One region of the Streptomyces sp. NPDC047043 genome, then DNA from elsewhere that is predicted to be linked to it. Evidence: riboswitches for the same ligand, from Rfam matches in the RefSeq annotation. Region 1 holds a riboswitch; each other region holds the start of a gene.
The links. A riboswitch is a leader RNA that binds a small molecule or an ion and turns the genes downstream of it on or off. The one in region 1 is predicted to bind cobalamin.
Positions count from the first base shown of each region.

Region 2: another riboswitch for cobalamin. It lies ahead of metE (5-methyltetrahydropteroyltriglutamate--homocysteine S-methyltransferase); the one in region 1 lies ahead of ABZ880_RS24295 (CbtB-domain containing protein).
Region 3: another riboswitch for cobalamin. It lies ahead of ABZ880_RS37170 (cobalamin biosynthesis protein); the one in region 1 lies ahead of ABZ880_RS24295 (CbtB-domain containing protein).
Region 4: another riboswitch for cobalamin. It lies ahead of ABZ880_RS20115 (ribonucleoside-diphosphate reductase subunit alpha); the one in region 1 lies ahead of ABZ880_RS24295 (CbtB-domain containing protein).

Region 1 covers NZ_JBEYVO010000015.1:131,619-136,351, reverse strand. The annotation lists gene ABZ880_RS24315 (hypothetical protein) at 1-154, opposite strand, end outside; gene ABZ880_RS24310 (DUF6479 family protein) at 215-580, opposite strand; gene ABZ880_RS24305 (ferredoxin) at 692-1,063, shown strand; gene ABZ880_RS24300 (histidine phosphatase family protein) at 1,173-1,748, opposite strand; cobalamin riboswitch at 1,848-1,996, shown strand; gene ABZ880_RS24295 (CbtB-domain containing protein) at 2,032-2,253, shown strand; gene ABZ880_RS24290 (CbtA family protein) at 2,277-3,041, shown strand; gene ABZ880_RS24285 (acyl-CoA dehydrogenase family protein) at 3,209-4,387, shown strand; gene ABZ880_RS24280 (patatin-like protein) at 4,344-4,733, opposite strand, start outside.
Region 2 covers NZ_JBEYVO010000001.1:178,398-183,130, reverse strand. The annotation lists gene ABZ880_RS00840 (alpha/beta hydrolase) at 1-314, opposite strand, end outside; partial or broken gene ABZ880_RS00835 (superoxide dismutase) at 380-490, shown strand; gene metE (5-methyltetrahydropteroyltriglutamate--homocysteine S-methyltransferase) at 519-2,837, opposite strand; cobalamin riboswitch at 2,991-3,242, opposite strand; gene ABZ880_RS00825 (3-hydroxybutyryl-CoA dehydrogenase) at 3,240-4,103, opposite strand; partial or broken gene aceB (malate synthase A) at 4,100-4,733, opposite strand, start outside.
Region 3 covers NZ_JBEYVO010000028.1:116,981-121,713, forward strand. The annotation lists gene cobN (cobaltochelatase subunit CobN) at 1-450, opposite strand, end outside; gene ABZ880_RS37165 (cobyric acid synthase) at 447-1,958, opposite strand; gene ABZ880_RS37170 (cobalamin biosynthesis protein) at 1,955-2,893, opposite strand; cobalamin riboswitch at 3,101-3,243, opposite strand; gene ABZ880_RS37175 (hypothetical protein) at 3,381-3,608, opposite strand; gene ABZ880_RS37180 (inorganic phosphate transporter) at 3,643-4,733, opposite strand, start outside.
Region 4 covers NZ_JBEYVO010000012.1:71,321-76,053, reverse strand. The annotation lists gene mctP (monocarboxylate uptake permease MctP) at 1-774, shown strand, start outside; gene ABZ880_RS20120 (GNAT family N-acetyltransferase) at 849-1,352, shown strand; cobalamin riboswitch at 1,409-1,545, shown strand; gene ABZ880_RS20115 (ribonucleoside-diphosphate reductase subunit alpha) at 1,669-4,047, shown strand; gene ABZ880_RS20110 (ribonucleotide-diphosphate reductase subunit beta) at 4,047-4,733, shown strand, end outside.

The DNA.
Region 1 (4,733 bases):
CGGTGATCGGGAGCCGGTCACCGTGCGCGCGCTCGTACGTCAGCAGCGTTTCGACCTCGTCGGCGGTCAGGGACCGTACACGGCTCTCGAGCCCGCCGATCGGCAGATGGTCGTAGTCCGGCAGCGGCAGGGTGCCGCGGGCGGGGTCGGTCATGGGTCTCACTTCCTCCCGGTGACGGTGTTCCTCCAGGTGATGGTGCGGACGGGCCCGGCGTCAGCGGATGCCCGGGCCGCCGCTGCCGAACGATCCGCTGCCGCCCTCGCTCCAGCGCCGCCGTGGCCTCGACGCACCCGTCCGGGTCGGCGAGTTGCCGTGCCCGGGCAGCTCGTGCGGGGTCAGCCGGCGATCGCTGCGCGGCACCTCGTCGGGTTCACGGTTCTCCAGCACCTCGCGGACCGGGCCCTCGTCCGGCAGCCGCGGCTGCTCCTCCGGGCGCGGCGGGCCCGGCTCGCGGCGCCGGATACGGGCACCCAGCCAAAACGCGCCGATCAGCAGCGCGACGACCACCACGCCCGCCACGGCCATACCGATCCCGAGTGCGCCGCGGCCTGCGGCGATGTCCATCCATGCGGTACTCATGAGCCCGCGGGTACCCGGGGCGTCCGCCATGAACCGGCCCGCCCCGGCCCCACCGCCACAACCACGGCGAACACCGGGTTTGGCGCGAACGGCAGCGGCTACCCGCCCGGTGTGACATCGACGACCCAGCAGGAGCTCTTCCAGTTCCTGGAGGACCGCTTCGCCTGCGCGCAGGCCTGTACCGAGTGCGCTCGCGCGTGTGCGCTGCGCGCCAGCCTCGTGGATCCGGACGGCACGGAGGAGCAGGAACTCGTACGACGCAAGGGCATCATGTGTGCGGAGGTGTGCGACGCGACGTGCCGGGTGCTGTCCGAGCAGAACCGCCTGGACGAGGCCGGTATGCGCATCCAGGTGGAGTGGTGCCGCACCGTGTGCCTGGAGTGCGCGCACGTCTTCGACCGGCACCCGGGCGCCGAGGACGGCGCGAAGGCCTGCCGGGAGTGCGCCCAGGCGTGCACGGACTTCCTCGACACGCTGAACTGACACCCACGGATGTCCCTGACGACGCTGAACCGAGGCTCCGTTCCCGGAGCCGGCGAACCGACGCCCACGGTGGGGCGCGAATCCGCCCGGCGCCGCAGTGAACCGGCGCTCACTCCGCGGTGCCGAGCGGCCGGCCGAGCCGTACGTTCCACCGCCCCGCCCTGCCGCTGAGCTCCACGGCGGCCAGCGGCGGGACGTCGGCGCGCCAGAACGACGACTCCGGCGCGCCCAATGCCCGTACCACCGCGGCCCGTACGACCTCGGGCTCGACCACGGCCGCGCTCGCGCCCGCCGACTGCGCGGCCGTCTCCAGCCAGCCGGCCACCCGGTCGCACAGCGCCCGCACCGACTCCCCGCCGTGCGGCGCCGATCCGGGATCCGACAGCCACCGGGCCAGCCCCTCGGGATCCCGCTCGCCGACCTCCGCCAGCGTCGCCCCGCGCCAGCGCCCCGCGTCCAGCCCCGCCAACTCCGGCGCGTCCAGGGCGTCCAGCCCGAGCGCACCGGCCGTCTCGCGGCAGCGCACGGTGGGGGAGGACCAGGCCCGCCCGACCGCGGGGACCGTACCGACGGCGGCCTGCGCCTGCCGCAGCCCGGCCGCGTCCAGGGAGCAGCCGTCGTCGAAGCGGGCCTGTCTCAGCGCGGCGCTGATCGCGGGTGAGATCAAGATCACTCGGCTCGTCATGCGTCCACTCCCGTGCTCAACATCCCTTTGCACTCCGCGAATTGGCGGCGAAAGGGTTCCCCGGGGCGCTCGCCGCCCTTCCGTGCGCCCTTGGCCGCGCCTTCGCTTCGCGGTACCGTCTCGTCGATATTGACGACGGCACAGCGGAAGCCGGTGGGAATCCGGCACGGTCGCGCCACTGTAATGCCGGGCACGCACCCTGGGTGCGGGCCGGGCGAGTCAGACCCGCCCGTCGTCCTGTGCACCACCGAGACGGGACGCGAGTTCCCCAGGAGGGCCTGCCATGGCGCAGTCTGTCGCTCAGCCGACCACCACCCCCACTGCCGTACCGGCGAAGCTGCCGATCGGTGCGATCGTCCCCTGGGCGGTCTTCTTCGGCATCCTGATGCTGGTCCTGCTCTACTTCGTCGGCGCCGAGCAGGGCGCCACCTCTGTGATGAGCGGAGAGAACGTCCACGAGTGGGTGCACGACGCCCGCCACCTGCTCGGTTTCCCCTGCCACTGACGGCCGGGGAGCACGCACAGCCCATGAATTCGGCAACCGTCCGCAACCTCCTGGTGCGTGGCATGCTCGCGGGACTCGCCGCGGGCCTGCTCGCCCTCGTCGTCGCCTACTTCCTGGGTGAACCGCGCGTCGACGCGGCCATCGCCTACGAGGAGGCGCACTCCCACGAGCACGGCGTCGAAGCCGTCAGCCGCACGATGCAGTCCACCGCGGGTCTGTCCACCGGTGTCCTCGTCTACGGCATCGCGTTCGGCGGCATCGCCGCGCTCGCGTACTGCTTCGCGCTGGGCCGGATCGGCCGCTTCGGGCCGCGCGCGAGCGCGCTGCTCCTGGCGGCCGCCGGCCTGATCGCCGTGTACGTCGTGCCGTTCCTGAAGTACCCGGCCAACCCGCCGTCCGTCGGCGACCCCGACACCATCGGCAAGCGCACCACCCTGTACTTCCTGATGGTCGCCCTCAGCGTGCTGCTCGCCGTCGCCACCGTGATCCTGGGCAAACGCCTCGCGCCGCGCCTCGGCAACTGGAACGCGACGATTGCCGCGGGCGCCTTCCTCCTCCTCGTCGTCGGGCTGGCGTACGCGTTCCTGCCCTCCTTCAACGAGGTCCCGAAGGACTTCTCGGCCACCCTGCTGTGGCAGTTCCGCCTGGCGGCCCTGGCCGTCCAAGCGACCCTGTGGACCTCCTTCGGGCTGGTCTTCGGGCTGTTGGCGGAGCGGCTGCTGGCTCCCAAAGGGGCCAAGTCGTCGGTAACCCCGGCCGAGGCCCGGGCAACTCCGGTCGCGCACTGAGCACTTCAGCCGCGCACTGAGCAGTTCAACGAAAGGGGCTCCCGGACGACCGGGGGCCCCTTTTCCGTATGCCGCGCCAATCCCCGACGCTCCGCGCCATTCCCAATTTCTGGAACACGTTCTACGGTGTGCGCCGTCAGGACCGGTCCCGGGAGCCTGGAGGCGCCGTGCACCTCGAATACACGCCCGAGCAGCAACGGCTGCGCACCGAACTGCGTGCGTACTTCGCCGAGTTGGTGCCCGACAACGCCTACGCCCGGCACGGCGACCCGGCAGCCCAGAAGCGCTTCTACCGCGAGACAATCCGGCGCCTGGGCACGGACGGCTGGCTCGGCGTGGGCTGGCCCAAGGAGTACGGCGGGCGCGGACTCACAGCGATGGAGCAGTTCATCTTCTTCGACGAGGCCGCCCAGGCCGGCGTACCGCTCCCGCTCATGGCACTGAACACGGTCGGACCGACGATCATGCAGTTCGGCACGGACGAGCAGAAGGCCTACTTCCTGCCCAAGGTCCTCTCCGGCGAGATCGACTTCGCGATCGGCTACAGCGAACCCGACGCCGGCACCGACCTCGCATCCCTCAAGACGCGCGCGGTCCGCGACGGCGACGAGTACGTCGTCAACGGCCAGAAGATCTGGACGACCAACGGCGACACCGCCGACTGGGTGTGGCTGGCCACCCGCACCGACCCGGACGCCCCGCCGCACAAGGGCATCACCATGCTCCTCGTCCCGACCACCGACCCCGGCTACTCCTGCACCCTCATCAACACCCTCGCCTCCCACGACACCACGGCCAGCTACTACGAGAACATCCGCGTCCCCGTCTCCCGCCGCGTCGGCGCCGAGAACCAGGGCTGGCGGCTGATCACCAACCAGCTCAACCACGAGCGCGTCACCCTCGCCGCCCACGGCACCATGGCCATCCGCGCCCTGCAGGACGTACAGCGCTGGGCCACGGAGACCAAGCTCGCCGACGGCCGCCGCGTGATCGACCTGCCCTGGGTGCGCCGCCGCCTCGCCCAGACCCACACCAGGCTCGACGCGATGAAACTCCTCAACTGGCAGATGGTGAACGCCGTCCAGAACGGCACCCTCACCCCCCAGGACGCCTCCGCGGTCAAGGTCTACGGCTCCGAAGCCCGCCGGGACGCCTACGCCTGGCTCATGGAGATCGTCGCCGCCGCGGGAGCCCTCAAGGAGGGCTCGACGGGCGCGGTCCTCCACGGCGAACTGGAACGCGGCTACCGCTCGGCGGTCATCTTCACCTTCGGCGGCGGCAACAACGAGATCCAGCGGGAGATCATCTCGTGGATCGGTCTGGGGATGCCGAGGGTGCGGCGGTGACGGCACCTGATCGCGCGGGTTCCGGCCCTTCCCCCAATGCTCGCAGACGCCGTAGCACGTTCGTCGTTCCTCGCCGGATGATCTTCGCCAGTTTGGTGACGGCGCCGCTGATCAACAGGCTGAGCACGATCAACCCGGCCAACGCCAGTAGCGGATGCCAGTAGGGCTGCTGGAGCCAGGGCAGCGCGTGCTCCCCGACCCAGCCCACGTCGGGTGGGGGCGTGGCGCCGCCGGAGGACTGCTCCGTCGGCTTCCCGAACAGGAAGGCCCGCTTGACTGTCGCCGAGACGACGATCGCCGCAACCAGCAGGAGAGCCACCGTGGCGGGCAACAGGCGTCTGCTCAT
Region 2 (4,733 bases), on a different contig from region 1:
CGGAGCTGCTGGGACGCCCCGCCCAGACCGGCTGCGCTCTCGCCGGCATCCAGTACGAAGGCCGCCAGATAGACCAGGTGTCCCGCACCACGCACCCCGGTGATCACTGACCCGCCGTAGGAGTGACCGAGCACAATCGGAGGCTCCTGAAGCGAGTCGACGGCAGCCTGGACCGCGGCTGTGTCAGCGGGCAACGAGCCTCGGTGGAGCTCGGGAACGACAACCTCGGATCCTGCGGTCCGCAAGCGTTGTGTCACCGCGGCGAAGTGCTCGGGACAGTGATACAGCCCGTGAACGAGCACCACGGCAGGCACTTCGCCCACCCCCTCAAGCCGACGTCAGGCCAGTGATCCTATTGGGAGGCCCACGTGGCGTGCGTCAGGGGGTCGACTTCATCGAGGCCGTGTGGAAGGTCGTCAACTGGCGGGACCTGGCCCGGCGTTACGCCGCCGCGAAGGAGCGCGGCGACAGTCTGCTGCTCGCGTCGTGACGGCGTAACGCGCCGGGCCGGTGTCCCGTCAGGAGCCGGCCCGCTCCGCGCGGACCGTTCGGGCCGCGGCGACCAGGTTCTCCAAAGACGCACGGGTCTCGGGCCAGCCGCGGGTCTTCAGGCCGCAGTCGGGGTTGACCCACAGCCGTTCGGCGGGGATCGCCTCAAGTCCCTTGCGCAGCAGGGCGGCCGCCTCGGCCACGCTCGGCACCCGAGGGGAGTGGATGTCGTACACGCCCGGTCCCGCCTCGCGCGGGTAGCCGTGGGCGGCCAGTTCGCGGGCGACCTGCATGTGGGAGCGGGCCGCTTCCAGGCTGATGACGTCCGCGTCGAGCTCGTCGATCGCCTGGACGACGTCGCCGAACTCGGCGTAGCACATGTGCGTGTGGATCTGTGTGTCCGGACGCACGGCGCTCGTGGTGAGCCGGAAGGTCTCCGTGGCCCACGCCAGGTAGGCCGGGCGGTCGGCGGCCCGCAGTGGCAGCGTCTCGCGCAGTGCGGGCTCGTCCACCTGGATGACCGAAGTGCCCGCCGCCTCAAGGTCGTTGACCTCGTCGCGCAGGGCGAGGGCGACCTGCCGGGCGGTCTCCGCGAGCGGCTGGTCGTCGCGGACGAACGACCAGGCGAGCATGGTGACCGGGCCGGTGAGCATGCCCTTGACCGGGCGCGCGGTGAGGGACTGGGCGTACGTCGTCCAGCGCACCGTCATCGGATCGGGCCGGGAGATGTCGCCGGCGAGGATCGGCGGGCGGACGTAACGGGTGCCGTAGGACTGCACCCAGCCGTGCTGCGTGGCCAGACAGCCGGTGAGCTGCTCGGCGAAGTACTGCACCATGTCGTTGCGTTCGGGCTCGCCGTGCACCAGGACGTCGAGGCCGATCTTCTCCTGGAAGGCGATCACCTCGCCGATCTCCGCCCTGATGCGCTCCTCGTATCCGGCGGTGTCGATCCGTCCTGCCCTCAAGTCGGCGCGGGCCGTGCGCAGTTCGGCCGTCTGCGGGAATGATCCGATGGTCGTGGTCGGCAGGACGGGCAGACGCAGGTGGGTGCGCTGGGCGACGGCCCGTTCGGCGTACGGCCGGGAGCGGTGCGCGTCGGCGTCCGTGACGGCGGCGGCGCGGGCCCGTACGGCGGGGTCGCGGGTGATCGGCGATCCGGCGCGGGAGGCCAGGTCGGCGCGGTTCGCGGCCAGTTGGGCGGCGATGGTGTCGGTGCCGTGGGCCAGCCCGCGGGCCAGCGTGACGATCTCGGCCGTCTTCTGCCGGGCGAAGGCGAGCCAGCGGGCGATCTGCGGTTCGATGTCACGCTCGGCGCCGGCGTCGAGCGGCACATGCAGCAGGGAGCAGGAGGCGGCCACGTCGACCCGGTCGGCCAGGCCCAGGAGCGTGGCCAGCGTGGACAGGGACCTGCCCAGGTCGTTGATCCACACATTGCGGCCGTCCACGATGCCTGCGACCAGCCGCTTCCCGGACAGACCGCCGATCGCGGCGAGATCGTCCAAGTTGGCTGCCGCCGGGCCGGTGAAGTCCAGCGCCAGCCCGTCGACCGACGTCTTGGCCAGTACCGGCAAGGCCTCGCCCAGCCGGTCGAAGTAGGAGGCGACCAGCAGCTTCGGACGGTCGGTGCGGGCGCCGAGGTTGCGGTAGGCGTGGGCGACGGCAGTCAGTTCGGCCGGGGTGCGGTCCTGGACGAGGGCGGGCTCGTCCAGCTGCACCCACTCGGCGCCGGCGGCCCGCAGATCGGCGAGGACATCGGCGTAGACGGGCAGCAGCCGGTCGAGCAGCGTCAGCGGTTCGAAGTCCGCAGTGACACCCGGCGCGGGCTTGGCCAGCAGCAGATACGTGACGGGGCCGACCAGCACGGGCCTGGGCGCCAGGCCGAGGGCCAGCGCCTCCGTCAACTCGCCGACCTGCTTGGCCGAGTCGGCCGTGAACACCGTGTCCGGGCCCAACTCGGGTACCAAATAGTGGTAGTTGGTGTCGAACCACTTCGTCATCTCCAGCGGCGCCACGTTCTGCGTGCCGCGGGCCATGGCGAAGTACCCGTCGAGCGCGTCGGCCTCGACCGCGGCACGGTGGCGTGCCGGGACGGCGCCGAGCATGAGCGTGGTGTCCAGGACGTGGTCGTAGTACGAGAAGTCACCGGTCGGCACCTCGTGGACGCCGACGTCGGCCAGCTCCCGCCAGTTCGCGCGGCGCAGTTCGGCGGCCGTGCGATGGAGGGCGTCGGTGGTGACGCGGCCCTTCCAGTAGCCCTCGACCGCCTTCTTCAGCTCCCGGTTCGGGCCCTGGCGGGGGTAGCCGTACACGGTCGCCCGTGCTGCCGCGGCTGCGGACTTCGCTGTCACGAGACTCTCCTTCGCGAGCTCTGTTCGTCGAACGACCCCGGCGACGGGGTGAGGACGCGAAGGAACGGCCAACCGGCGACGGCACGCAGTCCGTGCCCGCCCGTTGTGCTCGCCGACCCGCCCTCGAGGTCACCGGAATCTCCGCGCACGAGTGGGTCGTACACGGGCAGTGGCAGGTCTTCGGACTCACGGGCACGCCTCGTGTCGTACGAAGACGTCGTGTGAAGGACGTCGTACGAGGCACCTACTGGCCGTCGCTTCCCGGGCCCGGGACATCCGGATCCAGTGCGTATGACGGCGGTCGTTCCCGCTCACCGCTGCGGGGCAGTCCCGGATTCCCACCGGGTTCCCTCTTGCGACGCGCCTGCCTGGTGGACAGGGCGAACCAGCTGCGTCATCAGCTTATACATAGGTGTGGAAGCCGCGGCCGGACTTCCGGCCCAACAGGCCCGCCTGGACCATGCGTTGGAGCAGCGGCGACGGCGCGTACAGGGGTTCCCTGAACTCCTCGTACAGCGACTCGGCGATGGCGGCGACGGTGTCCAGGCCGATCAGGTCGGCCAGTCGCAGCGGCCCCATCGGGTGGGCGCAGCCCCGCTCCATGCCGGCGTCGATGTCGGCGGCGGTGGCGAAGCCGGACTCGGCCATGCGGATCGCGGACAGCAGGTACGGCACCAGCAGTGCGTTGACGACGAAGCCGGCGCGGTCACGGGAGCGGATCGCCGTCCTGCCGAGGGTTGCCGTCACGAACTCCTCGGCCACGGCGGCCACTTCGGGACGGGTGTGCAGCGAGGTGACGACCTCGACGAGGGGCATGACCGGCACGGGGTTGAAGAAGTGCAGCCCGAGGACGCGATCGGCGCGGGACGTGGCCATGGCCAGGCGCATCACGGGAATGGCGGAGGTGTTGGTGGCCAGGATCGCCTCCGGATCCTCGACGATCTTGTCGAGGGCGGTGAACATCTCCGCCTTGACGTCGGGGTTCTCGGTGACGGCCTCGACCACGAGTTGACGGTCGGCGAGGTCTTCGAGGCTGCCGGTGAAGGCGATTCGAGCGAGGACCTCCTGTGCTTGCGGCGGGTCGAGTTTGCCGTGCCGTACGGCACGCTCCAGGGAGGCGGCCACGCGATCGCGCGCGGCCTGCGCGGCCAGGGCGTCCGCCTCGCACACGACGGTGTCCAGCCCGGCCCGGGCGCACACCTCGGCGATACCGGCCCCCATCTGTCCGCCACCGACCACGCCGACGCGCCGTATGTCCCGGCTCATGACCGGGCCTCCGGGTGCTGTACGAGGTGACGGGTGTAGGCGTCCGCGGTGAAGAAGAGCGGCAACTCCGGTTGCAGGGCCGTCCGTTCGAAGATCGCCCGAATCTCGTCGAGTGCCGCACAGGGATGCTCGGCGCCCAGGGCCGCCAGCTCGTCGTCGAGCAGCCGTAGCACCGTCTCGCGATCCACGACGCGGTGGCGCAGCCACTGCCAGATCTGCACGCGGGCCAGCTCCGCGGTCGCCGTGTCCTCCATCAGCCCGTCCAGCGCGACGGCTCCGCGCCCGTGCAGCCAGGCGTCGAGGTAGCGCAGCGCCACGGCGATGGTTGTGCGCACCCCTTCCGGCGTGGGCGGGCCGGTGAGGCGTCGTACGGCCAGCAGGTCGGCGGCGGACACCTCCACGTCGTCCCGGGTGTGCGCGATCTGGTGCGGGCGATGGCCCAGGACGCGGTCGAAGACCTCGCGGCAGACCGGGACGAGGCCGGGGTGCGAGACCCAGGAGCCGTCGAATCCGTCCTCGGCCTCGCGCTCCTTGTCCAACCGCACCTCGGCGAGAGCGGCTGGGTCCCGTCCGGGCAGGTGTGCTGCCATGCCGCCGATGGCGTGGGTGCCGGCCGATGGCAGGTGCGGA
Region 3 (4,733 bases), on a different contig from region 1:
CTCGACGAACGGACGCTCGCCGTGGACGCCGTACTCGGGCATCTTCTGCGGCTCGACGAACCCCTCGCCGGTCAGCAGCACGGTGTCGGAGAGGAACCGCGCGAGCTCGGTGAGGTTGGCGGGCCCGCCCTCGACGAGGTACCTGAGGGCCTCCGCCACCACACCGGCGGGCACCGACGACTCGGCCATCAACTCCGCGTCGGGCACGGCCTCTCCGCCGAGCAGCACGGTCGGGACGCCGGAGGCCTTCAGGGCGGCCAGCCCGTCCTCCCAGGCCCGCTTTCCGCCCAGCAGCCGTACGACGGCGACGTCGGCGCCGGCGAGGAGACCGGGGAGTTCCCGCTCGACGTCCACCCGGGTGGGGTTGCCGATCCGGTAGTCGGCGTCGGAAGCGGCCCGGGCCGCCAACAGATCCGTGTCGGCGGTCGACAACAACAACACTGTGCTCATGCGGGTGCTCCCGGTGGGATGAAAGGCAGTCCTTGCGGCGCGCCGGACTCGATGAGCCGCCACAGCGCGTCCGTGTCCGCGTGCTGTTCGATCAGGTCGCCGAGCCGGTCGAGCTGCTCCTCGCGCAGCGCGGCGAAGGAGGTGTCGTCGGCGGGCACGAAGCGGCGGCCCGCGGCAGCGGCCACCTCGCGCAGAAAGGCCCGCCGGAAGCCGTCCGACTCCAGCGAACCGTGCCAGTGGGTGCCCCAGGTCTGCCCGACCCGGCAGCCGTCCAGGAAGGCTTCCCCTCCGTCCATGGACGCGACCCCGTGATGGATCTCGTACCCTTCGACGCGCTCGCCGAGGGCTTCGCCGACCGGCCGGGTGAGGGTCTTCTCCCGGGCGAACCGCACCCGGACGGGAAGGACACCGAGGCCCGTCACGTCCCCCTGCCGGCTCTCGACCTCGTCCTCGATGTGCTCGCCGAGCACCTGGAAGCCGCCGCAGATGCCGAGCACGGGCCGCTGCTCGGCGGTCCTGCGCACGAGGGCCTCCGCAAGGCCGCGCTCCCGCAGCCACTCCAGCGCACGGACCGTCCCCCGCGTCCCCGGAATGACGACGAGGTCGGCATCGGCGAGCTCCTCGGGCCGGTCCACGAACCGCACCACGACACCCGGTTCGGCGGCCAGCGCGTCGACGTCCGTGAAGTTGGACATGAGCGGGATCGCACAGACGGCGACCCGCAGCACGTCCTCCCCGACGGGCGGGGCGGTGTTCGACTCCCGGACCGTGCCGCGCAGCGACACCCGCAGCCCGTCCTCCTCGTCGATGCCGAGACCGTGCCGGAAGGGCAGGACGCCGTAGGTGTGCCGCCCGGTGAGCCCGTGCAGCATGTCGAGCCCGGGCTCCAGGAGGCTGACGTCCCCCCGGAACTTGTTGACGAGGAACCCGGCGACGAGCTCCTGGTCCTCGGGCGAGAGCAGCGCGACGGTCCCGAAGAAGGACGCGAAGACACCACCACGATCGATGTCCCCGACCACGAGCACGGGCAACCGCGCATTCCGCGCGATCCCCATGTTGACGATGTCCGTCCGCCGCAGATTGATCTCGGCGGGAGAACCGGCCCCCTCACAGATCACCGCGTCATACGTGCCCCGCAATTCGGCGAGACAGTCGAGAACGGTCCCGAGCAGTTTCTGCTGCCGCCCCCCGTGATACCCCCGGGCACTCAGCTCGCCGACAGGCTTGCCCATGAGCACCACCTGACTGCTCTGCTCACCACCGGGCTTGAGCAGCACGGGATTCATCAGCGCGGTGGGCTCGATGCGACAGGCCTGCGCCTGCATGGCCTGCGCCCGCCCGATCTCGGCACCCTCGCGCGTCACGAACGAATTGAGGGACATGTTCTGCGCCTTGAAGGGCGCGACCTTGACCCCCTGCCGCACCAGCCAACGACAGATACCGGCGGTGACGACACTCTTGCCGGCATCGGAGGTGGTACCGGCAACGAGAAGACCGCCCCCGGTCATGACCTGCGTCCCTTCACGAGGCGTGCGGCGACACCGACGCCGAGCGCGAGCAGACCGACGCGCCTCGAGAGGCGTACGGCCCGCTCGATGTCCGCCACGGCGACGGTGTGCCCCTGCGCGTTGAGAACGGGCCGGTGCTCGACCCGCCCCCCGTACGACAGGGTCCCGCCGAGCCGCACCCCCAACGCCCCCGCGAACGACGCCTCCACGGGCCCGGCATTGGGGCTCGGGTGCTTCGAGGCATCCGTACGCCAGGCACGTGCCGCCCCGCGGGGATCGTCACCGGCGACCGTCGCCAGCACGGCCGTCAACCGGGCGCCGGGCCACCCGGCCAGGTCGTCCAGCCGCGCGGCCGCCCACCCGAACCGCCGGTACCGGGCCGACTTGTGACCGACCATCGCGTCGAGGGTGTTGACGGCCCGGAAGCCGAGCAGCCCCGGCACCCCGCCGACGGCCCCCCACACCAGCGCCCCCACGACGGCATCCGAGGTGTTCTCGGCAACGGACTCCACAACCGCCCTGGCGATGCCGTCGGCGTCCAGCGCCTGCGGATCCCGCCCGCACAGATGCGGCAGCCGGGCCCGGGCGGCCTCGACGTCCCCCGCCTCCAGGGCACGCCCAATGCTCCGCGCCTCACGCGCGAGCGAAGTCCCCCCGACCACGGCCCAGGTGGCGGCGGCGGTCAGCGCGACGGAGGCGGTACGGGAGGGACGTACGAGAGAAGCGGCCAGGGCACCGGCAGAGACGGCACCCCCCACGCACACGGCCGTGTGCAGCGCCCCCCACCCACGATGGTCCCGCCACAACACCTGTTCCACGGCCCCCGCGCCCCGCCCGAACGCGGCGACCGGATGCCCACGGCGCGGATCGCCGAGCAGAAGGTCACCGAGAAGTCCGGCGGCGGCGCCGTACGCGAAAACGCGATCGGCACGCATGGGCTCAGCCGGCCGTGGGGTCGGGCAGCGACCTGGTCCTGTACCTGAGGGCCTGGCTCCGCCACGAGGGCAGCCCGGCGCCTTGCGATCGCACGCATCGGCCACCGCGGTGCCCGCCCTGCGGGCGGACGACGGGGGTTCGCGGGCAGGCCCTCAAACGGCAGGCTGGCATGGCGATATGTCCTCACTCAGGGTGTCCGCGCCCTGGTTCGACGAGACCGGCGGTGAGAGTTCCTGGCTCCCGGGACTTCCTACCCCGGTGACAGTGGCGGGACCGCGCCGGACTTGCACCGGCTTCCTCTCTTGCCGCCGTAGCTGGCCTCGGCAGTCCACCACGGCCTTGGAAGGGCCGTCAACTTGCCGTTGACCTGCGACGGGAGAGTGTGCTGAGGCCCACATACGAGGGGTCGCAGTGGTCACGGAAACGCGTGGTGCCGGGACGGATCACCGTCCCGGCACCACGCGCGGAGCAACTGCGGCCCGGGGCTCAGCCCTTGGCCATGATCAGGTTGATTCCGTACGCCACCGCCGCCGCGCACCCCGCGAAGGCCACGTACGCGCCGGTGACCGCGAGGGTCGCCGAATTGCCCTGTGCCACGGCCCGTTCGCGGCGGGACAGGCCCATGACGCCCAGGGTGAACAGGGCGACGAGGCCCACGGTGACCGCGAGGCTGACGCCGAAGACGGAGCCCAGGGCTGCCCAGTCGATCTTCATGCTGCTTCTCTTCCTTCGTACCGGATGGGCGGGCTCAGACCGTCGCCGCGGGCGGGGCGGCCTGGTCGGGGGTGGCGGCCGGAGCGGGGATGGTGGCCGTCAGGTCCTCGGTCACCGTGCCCGCGGGCGGCGGGGTCACGGCGGCGATCGCCGTGGTCACCACGCCCGCCGGCTCCTCGGTCTCGTTGACGTTCGAGGCGTCTACGACCTCACGGCGGGAGATCTTCCAGATGGCCGCGCTGGAGGCGATCAGGAAGACGGCGACCACGCCGGTGCCCCAGTCGCCGAGGTCGGTCACGGACTCCGCGAGCGCGCCGACCAGGGCGGCGGCCGGCAGCGTCAGGACCCAGGCGACCAGCATCCGGGTCGCCGTCGACCAGCGGACCACACCGCCCTTGCGGCCGAGGCCCGCGCCCATCACCGAACCGGAGACCGAGTGGGTGGTGGAGAGGGAGAAGCCGAGGTGGGAGGAGGCCAGGATGACCGTGGCCGCGCTGGTCTGGGCGGCGAAGCCCTGCTGCGGCTGGAGGTCGGTCAGGCCCTTGCCCATGGTGCGGATGATGCGCCAGCCGCCGAGCCAGGTGCCGAGCGCGATGGCGAGACCGGCGGAGAGGATGACCCAGGTGGGCGGGTCGGAGTCGGGGGCGACGACGCCGCCGGCGACCAGGGCGAGGGTGATGATGCCCATCGTCTTCTGCGCGTCGTTCGTGCCGTGCGCGAGGGAGACCAGGCCGGCCGAGGCGATCTGGCCGGCGCGGTAGCCCTTCTCGGCGGCCTTGCCGTCGGCCTTCTTGCCGAGCGTGTACGACAGCCGGGTCGCCAGCATCGCGGCGAGGCCCGCCACGATCGGGGCGGCGAGCGCCGGGATGAGCACCTTGGTGACGAGCACGTCGCCGTGGACCGCGCCCATGCCGGCCGATGCGATGGTGGCGCCGATCAGACCGCCCATGAGGGCGTGCGAGGAACTGGACGGGAGTCCGACGAGCCAGGTCAGCAGGTTCCAGAGGATCGCGCCGACCAGGGCCGCGAATATGACCTCGGGACGTATGCCGTTCTCGTCGACGAGACCCTTGGAGATCGTGTTGGCGACCTCAACGGAGAGGAAGGCGCCCACAAGGTTCAGCG
Region 4 (4,733 bases), on a different contig from region 1:
CGCCGCAACACCACGATCCTGCCGCTGTACTCGCTGATGCTGGGCCTGCTCGCCCTGCTGGGCTTCATGGCGATCGCGGCCGGAGTCAAGGTCACCAACGGGCAGTTGGCGATCCCGCAGCTGTTCGAGAACATGTTCCCGAGCTGGTTCGCGGGCGTGGCCTTCGCGGCGATCGGCATCGGGGCGCTCGTCCCGGCGGCGATCATGTCGATCGCGGCCGCGAACCTCTTCACCCGCAACATCTACAAGGACTTCATCAAGCCGGACGCGACGCCGGAGCAGGAGACCAAGGTCTCCAAGCTGGTCTCGCTGCTGGTGAAGGTGGGCGCGCTGGTCTTCGTCCTGACGATGGACAAGACGGTGGCGATCAACTTCCAGCTGCTGGGCGGCATCTGGATCCTGCAGACGTTCCCGGCCCTGGTCGGCGGCCTGTTCACCCGCTGGTTCCACCGCTGGGCCCTGCTCGCGGGCTGGGCGGTCGGCATGGTCTACGGCACCCTCGCCGCGTACGGCGTCGCCTCCCCGACCAACCCGAGCCAGAAGCACTTCGGCGGCTCCAACGCGAACATTCCGGGCCTCGGCGAGATGGGCTACATCGGCCTGACGGCGTTCGTCCTGAACGTTGTCGTGACGGTCGTCCTGACCTTCGTACTGAAGGCGCTGAAGGCACCGGAGGGCGTGGACGAGACGAAGCCGGAGGACTACACGGCGGACGCGGGAGACCCCGGGGTGCAGGCGGAACTGCCGCCGGCGACCGCTGGCGCCTCTCACTAGCAGTCGCGGTGATCAGCGGGCCGCCGGGGAAATCCGGCGGCCCGTTGTCGTACCCGTCCGGCAGACTCGAGCCCATGGACATCGTGATCCGTCGGGTGGCACCCGGCGAGTACGAGGCGCTCGGTGAGATCACCGCCCGGGCCTACCTCCAGGACGGCCTCCTCACCTTCGGCGAGAGCGACTGGTATCTGGCCGAGTTGAGGGACGTCGCCAAGCGGGCGGCCGCGGCCGACGTACTCGTGGCCACACAGGGCGGCCAACTCCTCGGCGGCGTCACCTACGTCCCCTCCGGCGGCCCCATGGCGGACCTCGCGCGCCCCGGGGAGGCCGAGATACGGATGCTCGCAGTCGACCGGGCAGCCCGCGGCAGGGGCGCCGGAGAGGCCCTCGTCCGCGCCTGTGTCGACCGGGCCAGGGCCACGGACGGCTGCACCGGCATCGTCCTGTCCACCCAGCCGATCATGCACGCCGCCCACCGCATCTACGAACGCGCCGGTTTCGTCCGCGCCCCCGGGCGCGACTGGAAGCCGATGCCGGGCGTCGACTTCACGCTGATCACCTATGAGTTGACGCTCTGACACGCTCCGAAGTCGGCGGCGACACAACATATGGGGGCGCCACCCCCACCCGACACAAGATGTATGCTCATGCTCGCTGTCGCCGCAGGGGAATCCGGTGCGAATCCGGAACTGTCCCGCAACGGTGTACTCATGCGTGTTCGCACACGTACGAGCGTCAGTCCGAGGACCTGCCGACAGTGCACCCGGCCGCCGTGGCCCGGGTGCTGAGACGTCCGGGCCTCGTGGAGTGGGCCGGTGGACGCGACGCCGTGCGCGCTCGTGTGCTGCCCCCTGCCCTCCCTCAGGCCCACTGCCGAGCGAGGGAGAGCCCCACGTGACCATCGCGCCAGCCGAACCGGCTTCAGCGACCACGACCGCCCCTGTGGACGAAGACGGTCCCGGTACCGCGCTGCTGCGGACCCTGACCGAGCTGACCGCCGACCTCCCCGACGCCGACCCCGGCCGGGTCGCCGCGGCAGCGCTGCGCGGCCGGTCCGCGCACGCCGACGAGGCGGAGTTGCGCGAACTGGCCACCGAAGCGGCCGCGGGCCTCATCTCCGAGGACCCCGCGTACAGCAGGCTGGCCGCCCGGCTCCTCACCATCGGCATCGCCGCCGAGGCCGCCTCCCAGGGCGTCACGTCGTTCACGGAGTCCATCGCCGTCGGCCTTCGCGAGGGCCTCATCGCCGACCGCACCGCGGAGTTCGTCCGCGTGCACGCCGACCGCCTCGACGCCCTCGTCGATCCCCGGGCCGACGACCGCTTCGGCTACTTCGGCCTGCGCACCCTCCACAGCCGCTACCTCCTGCGGCACCCGATCACCCGCAAGGTCATCGAGACGCCCCAGCACTTCATGCTCCGGGTCGCGAGCGGCCTCGCCGAGGACACTGCGCTCGATTCCGGGACGGGCACCCGCGCGGTGGACGAAGTCGCCGCGCTCTACGGCCTGATGAGCCGCCTCGACTACCTCCCCTCCTCCCCCACCCTCTTCAACTCCGGCACCCGGCACCCCCAGATGTCGTCCTGCTACCTCCTCGACTCCCCGCTGGACGAGTTGGACTCCATCTACGACCGCTACCACCAGGTCGCCCGTCTCTCGAAGCACGCCGGCGGCATCGGCATCGCCTACTCCCGTATCCGCAGCCGCGGTTCGCTGATCCGCGGCACCAACGGGCACTCCAACGGCATCGTCCCGTTCCTGAAGACGCTCGACGCCTCGGTGGCCGCCGTGAACCAGGGCGGCCGGCGCAAGGGTGCCGCCGCCGTCTACCTGGAGACCTGGCACTCCGACATCGAGGAGTTCCTCGAGCTGCGCGACAACACGGGTGAGGACGCCCGCCGTACGCACAACCTGAACCTCGCGCACTGGATCCCGGACGAGTTCATGCGCCGGGTGAACGCCGACGAGCTGTGGTCGCTCTTCTCCCCCGCCGACGTACCGGAGTTGGTTGACCTGTGGGGTGAGGAGTTCGACGCGGCCTACCGGAAGGCCGAGGCCGAGGGTCTCGCGCGCAAGGCCATCCCCGCCCGCGATCTCTACGGCCGCATGATGCGCACCCTCGCGCAGACCGGCAACGGCTGGATGACCTTCAAGGACGCGGCCAACCGCACCGCCAACCAGACCGCCGAGCCGGGCCATGTCGTCCACTCCTCCAACCTCTGCACGGAGATCCTGGAGGTCACGGACGACGGCGAGACGGCGGTCTGCAACCTGGGCTCGGTGAACCTGGGGGCGTTCGTCCACAACGGGGACCTGGACTGGGAGCGGCTGGACGAGACCGTCCGCACCGCCGTCACCTTCCTGGACCGTGTGGTGGACATCAACTTCTACCCGACCGAGCAGGCGGGCCGGTCGAACGCGCGCTGGCGCCCGGTCGGCCTGGGCGCGATGGGTCTGCAGGACGTCTTCTTCAAACTCCGCCTGCCCTTCGACTCCCCGGAGGCGGGGGCCCTCTCCACCCGTATCGCCGAGCGCATCATGCTCGCCGCCTACGAGGCCTCCGCCGACCTCGCCGAGCGCAACGGCCCGCTGCCGGCCTGGGAGAAGACGCGTGCCGCGCGGGGTGTGCTGCACCCCGACCACTACGGCGTGGAGCCGACCTGGCCGGAGCGCTGGGCGGCGCTCCGGGAACGTATCGCCGCGGTCGGCATGCGCAACTCACTGCTCCTGGCGATCGCTCCGACCGCCACCATCGCGTCGATCGCGGGTGTGTACGAGTGCATCGAGCCACAGGTGTCGAACCTGTTCAAGCGCGAGACGCTGTCCGGTGAATTCCTGCAGGTCAACTCGTACTTGGTGAAGGACCTCAAGGAACTCGGCGTCTGGGACGCCCGCACCCGCGAGGCGCTGCGCGAAGCGAGCGGCTCGGTGCAGGACTTCACCTGGATCCCGGCCGACGTACGGGCGCTGTACCGCACGGCGTGGGAGATCCCGCAGCGCGGCCTGATCGACATGGCGGCGGCCCGTACGCCGTACCTGGACCAGTCCCAGTCCCTCAATCTGTTCCTGGAGACGCCGACCATCGGCAAGCTCTCCTCGATGTACGCGTACGCCTGGAAGCAGGGCCTGAAGACGACGTACTACCTGCGTTCCCGCCCGGCGACGCGGATCGCCCGCGCGGCCCAGGCCACTGTCCCCGTGCAGCAAGCGGCCGAACCCGACGCCGTCGCCTGCTCCCTTGAAAACCCCGAGTCCTGCGAGGCCTGCCAGTAATGAGCTCCACCGAAAAGAACCTTCTCGACCCGGGCTTCGAGCTGACCCTCCGCCCCATGCGCTACCCCGACTTCTACGAGCGCTACCGGGACGCCATCAAGAACACCTGGACCGTGGAGGAGGTCGACCTCCATTCCGACGTCGCCGACCTCGCGAAGCTCACGCCCGCCGAGCAGCATCTGATCGGCCGTCTGGTGGCCTTCTTCGCGACGGGCGACTCGATCGTCGCGAACAACCTGGTCCTGACGCTGTACAAGCACATCAACTCCCCCGAGGCGCGGCTGTACTTGAGCCGCCAGCTGTTCGAGGAGGCAGTCCACGTCCAGTTCTACCTGACGCTCCTGGACACCTACCTCCCCGACCCGGAGGACCGCGCGGCGGCCTTCGCGGCGGTGGAGAACATCCCCTCCATCCGCGAGAAGGCCGGGTTCTGCTTCAAGTGGATGGACTCGGTGGAGAAGCTGGACCGCCTGGAGTCCAAGGCCGACCGCCGCCGCTTCCTGCTCAACCTGATCTGCTTCGCGGCCTGCATCGAGGGCCTGTTCTTCTACGGCGCCTTCGCATACGTCTACTGGTTCCGCAGCCGGGGTCTGCTGCACGGCCTGGCCACCGGCACCAACTGGGTGTTCCGGGACGAGACGATGCACATGTCCTTCGCCTTCGACGTGGTCGACACCGTCCGCAAG